DNA from 2 places in the Phosphitispora fastidiosa genome. Region 1 is predicted to be linked to the other one. Evidence: a T-box and tRNA genes for the amino acid it is inferred to sense, from the RefSeq annotation. Region 1 holds a T-box; the other holds one or more tRNA genes.
What was found. A T-box is a leader RNA that pairs with one kind of tRNA and senses whether it is charged. The one in region 1 lies ahead of ileS (isoleucine--tRNA ligase), so its partner is inferred to be a tRNA-Ile.
Positions count from the first base shown of each region.

Region 2: it encodes a tRNA-Ile, which carries the amino acid that the T-box ahead of ileS (isoleucine--tRNA ligase) is inferred to sense. The anticodon was not compared.

Region 1 is NZ_JAHHUL010000025.1:33,077-35,270, forward strand. Features, by position in the region: gene ileS (isoleucine--tRNA ligase) at 1-1,074, opposite strand, end outside; T-box leader at 1,124-1,370, opposite strand; gene Ga0451573_RS17410 (DUF167 domain-containing protein) at 1,453-1,743, opposite strand; gene Ga0451573_RS17415 (DivIVA domain-containing protein) at 1,777-2,194, opposite strand, start outside.
Region 2 is NZ_JAHHUL010000002.1:269,164-271,357, forward strand. Features, by position in the region: gene Ga0451573_RS03580 (DUF3800 domain-containing protein) at 1-427, opposite strand, end outside; tRNA gene Ga0451573_RS03585 (tRNA-Val) at 980-1,055, opposite strand; tRNA gene Ga0451573_RS03590 (tRNA-Glu) at 1,087-1,162, opposite strand; tRNA gene Ga0451573_RS03595 (tRNA-Ile) at 1,177-1,251, opposite strand; tRNA gene Ga0451573_RS03600 (tRNA-Asn) at 1,311-1,385, opposite strand; gene rpoD (RNA polymerase sigma factor RpoD) at 1,513-2,194, opposite strand, start outside.

The sequences.
Region 1 (2,194 bases):
GGTAAACACACCCCTGTTGTCAAGTGGTGAAATAACCGGAAGGTCGTATTTTTTGCCGACCTCAAAGTCCTCGACACCGTGTCCCGGAGCTGTGTGAACACAACCTGTACCCTGTTCCAAAGTAACATGGTCACCCAGAATCAGCAGGGATTCCCGTTCCATAAACGGGTGTCTGCAGGTGATGCCTTCAAGGTCGGAGCCATTGAAATTCTGTTTTACTGCATAATTTTCAATGCCGACATCTGCCATAAACTGCTCCAATAACCCCTCAGCCACCAGCAGTTTTTCTCCATTTGCAACCGTTTCCACCAGCACATAGTCAAAATCAGGGTGCAGGCAGATGGCGACATTGGCCGGCAATGTCCACGGTGTTGTTGTCCAAATAACCACAAAGGTGTTCTCTTCAGGAAGTACATCCTTACCATCCTGCACCGGGAACTTAACATATATAGAAGCAGATTTCTTGTCACCATATTCAACTTCTGCTTCAGCCAGGGCTGTTTCACAGGAAGCACACCAGTATACGGGCTTCAGTCCCTTATAGATATAGCCGCGTTTGGCCATTTCTCCAAATACTTCGATCTGCTTAGCCTCGAAATGGGGCTGCAGGGTCAGATAAGGATTGTCCCAGTCACCCCTGACACCCAGGCGCTTGAACTGCTCCTTCTGGATGCCGACAAATTTCAAGGCATATTCCTGACATTTCTTTCTGAATTCTACGAGCCCAGCTTCATGGCGGTTGATTCCCAGGGCCTTAATTGCCTGCTGCTCAATGGGGAGCCCATGGGTATCCCATCCGGGAACATAGGGTGCATCAAACCCGTTCATTGATTTATATTTAACAATAATGTCTTTCAGCACCTTGTTTAAGGTATGTCCCAGATGAATATTGCCATTAGCATATGGAGGCCCGTCATGCAGGATAAACTTGGGTCTGCCTTCATTTTTTTCCTGGACCCTCCTGTAAATATCCTGCTTTTCCCAGAAATCAAGTATCTCCGGCTCCCGCTCCGGAAGGTTCCCCCTCATAGGGAAATCGGTCTGCGGAAGGTTTAGTGTCTTGCTGTAATCCATTTAATTTTCCTCCTCTATTCCAGCTTTCAGGCATAAAAAAACCCCGTCCCATAGGGACGGGAGTAGTTTTCCCGCGGTACCACCCTAAATTCCGTTATAGCTGACAGGCATCATCACTCGGCACTGCCAGTACGGCTCTTATTTGCCTGCAGGATAACGGCTGCACCGGTACAGCTTACTCAACTTTCGGCTGCACAACTCCGGAGTGATTTTCGGCACTGTTACAGCGTCCGGCTCGCACCCTCCCGGACTCGCTGACCCTGTTTAAGGCCTACTCGCTCCTTCATGGTCATTAATTTTATTCCTGAAACAATTATTATATAATTATATCCAATAGGTACGGCTTAGTCAACTTTCAGACACAACAACTGCATATACTTAATCTCCGACACCCAAAACACGCTGTAGTTCATCTTTAGTCACCCCGTAAAACTTAATCAGCTTTGTCCTTCCGGTGTGACCTGATAATATTTCTACCTGCTTTTTGGGTATTTTCAACAATGATGCAAAAAACTCAATGCACGCCGCATTTGCAGCCCCATCCACCGGAGGTGCGGTTAAAGTTACTTTGAGCATGTCCCCCAGTTCACCGGCAATCCGGTTTCTGGAAGCCCTTGGCTGAATCTTGACCTTAACAGCCGTTCCATTAGAATGTTCCTGAATATCCAAGGCAGCGCCTCCCTGTCAGGCGGGATTACCTGTTTAACCTATTTTAATACCGGCCTCTTTGTCAGTCACAGTCACTGCTGCTTCCCCCGCTGCTGCTTCATTAAAAAGAGTCTGATCAAATCTCACTTCTTCCTCTTCCCCGATCAGCTCCAAATGGCTCTTGAGGAAGGAACGGAACTTGACCCGGAACACCTGGGCTTCTTTACGAACATCTTCATACTCCCTGATAATATTCTTAACCTGTTCCTCGGCAGCAGCAATAATCTGTTCTGCCTTGAGACGGGCTTCCTGGATAACAGCATCTGCTTCCCTGCGGGCGCCGTTTTTCATCTCATCAGAAGTCTGCTGGGCAATAACCAGGGTTTTCTGGAGAGTCTGCTCCAGTTCCTGATAAGTGCCGATATCTGAATTCTTTGCCTCCAATGCCTCTTTTAACCCGGCATTTTCTTTG
Region 2 (2,194 bases), on a different contig from region 1:
TGTTTAAAACCCAATTTCTGTCAACTAATATGCCCCTGTTGTTCAGATGCTCAAAAGCTAATTTTAGAACATAATTAAAAGCTCTTGCTTTACTTTTGTAAAGATTCTGGCTGGCCTTTGAATTATCTATCTTTATGTAGAAAACCCTAAAGTGATTATTTCTACAGAAATAGCTCACAAATTCCCTTTTCATGTCTGGTGTAAAAGCAGAACCTTTTAATTCAATAAAATCGTTGCCATCAAACATTTTGCTGTCTGTATCTATCGCTTTTAGTTTACTAAAATTTTTTTGAATAAACCTTTTGTGAACTCTCTTCAATTTTTCAGGTTCTTCAACAAGTATTAGAGTAGTTATAAAATATTTATTCTTTTTTATATGCACCTCGTGGGTCATACTTCCAGACTCATCGATATATATATTAGCCATATGTTACCTCCATCACCGTCAAATCTTGATTTTCGACAAAATGAAGGAAACTCCTGCCAATATTCAAGAATTAGTTTTATTCCTCTGCACCTTCAATATATTTACCAGGAAGCCTTGCCGGCATCTATTCCCGGCCTTTACAAGCAGGGAGTCGCCCGCCCCTAAGGTTTTACTGAAATTATCACCGCCCTCAAGAGGCTGTTCAACATTCGATGACAGGATCGCCATGCCTGCGGGGCTCCGCCCCTTGCCATGTCCCCTTTTTGTTACCGGTACCCCGGGCTTCCTCCAGAAGCCCGCCGTCCCGACAAAATGGGGAGCCCCCTGACTGCCGACATCCTCCCTAGGCCCTTACAAGTAGGATGTCGTCTGACCCTGAGGTAGAAAAATGGCATTTGACAAGGCGTACGGTCTGCCGCAACCACAGGCGTACTGAAAGTACTCCGAGGATTGCGGCTGACCGCACAACGCAGCCAAATGCCATTTTTCTCTGCTTGCACACGCCCACCAGAAAACACAAAAAAACACCGATTCATCGGTGTTTGTGTTTTCTGGTGGGCGATGACAGGATCGAACTGCCGACATCCTGCTTGTAAGGCAGGCGCTCTCCCAGCTGAGCTAATCGCCCGTTTTATATGAAAATTTGTTATTTGTTATAATGGTGACCCCTACGGGATTCGAACCCGTGTTACCGCCGTGAAAGGGCGGTGTCTTAAACCGCTTGACCAAGGGGCCATTTTTTTTATTTATGGTGGGCCCACCAGGGATCGAACCTGGGACCAACCGGTTATGAGCCGGTTGCTCTACCGCTGAGCTATAGGCCCATCTTAACTTGCAGCGATATCGGATAACGCTGAAATAGCCAGAATTTAAAGAATTTAAATGGCTCCCCGGGTAGGACTCGAACCTACAACCTACCGGTTAACAGCCGGTTGCTCCACCATTGAGCTACCGAGGAACGTGTCACAAGTGACAAAACTTATTATACGACAGATTTAATTTTCGGTCAAGAGTTTTATACAAGGTTTAAGTGAATTCAGTGCAAGTTATCTTAACCAAATTACTGCTATCTGGAGTATGCTCTCTTAATCTAAAAAATCTTTAAGTTTTTTACTGCGGCTCGGATGGCGTAGTTTTCGCAGCGCCTTGGCTTCAATCTGCCTGATGCGCTCCCTGGTAACCCCAAACTCCTGCCCCACTTCTTCAAGGGTCCGTGATCTTCCGTCATCAAGCCCAAACCTCAGCCTCAATACTTTTTCCTCACGCGGGGTAAGGGTCTCCAGAACATCTTCCAACTGCTCCCGGAGCAGGATAAATGATGCAGCTTCTGCCGGAGCAGGAGCTTCCTGGTCCTCTATAAAATCACCCAAATGGGAGTCCTCTTCTTCACCTATAGGTGTCTCCAGGGAAACAGGTTCCTGGGCAATCTTCATTATCTCCCTGACCCGTTCAACCGGTATATCCATCTCCTCAGCAATTTCCTCAGGAACAGGCTCCCTGCCAAATTCCTGAAGAAGCTGACGTGACACTCTAATCAGCTTGTTAATAGTCTCCACCATGTGTACCGGAATCCTGATGGTCCTTGCCTGATCGGCAATTGCTCTGGTGATTGCCTGTCTGATCCACCATGTAGCGTAAGTACTGAATTTAAAACCCTTCTGGTAATCAAACTTTTCAACAGCCTTTATCAGGCCAAGGTTCCCTTCCTGAATGAGGTCCAGAAACAGCAGTCCCCTGCCAACATAACGTTTGGCAATACTTACTACC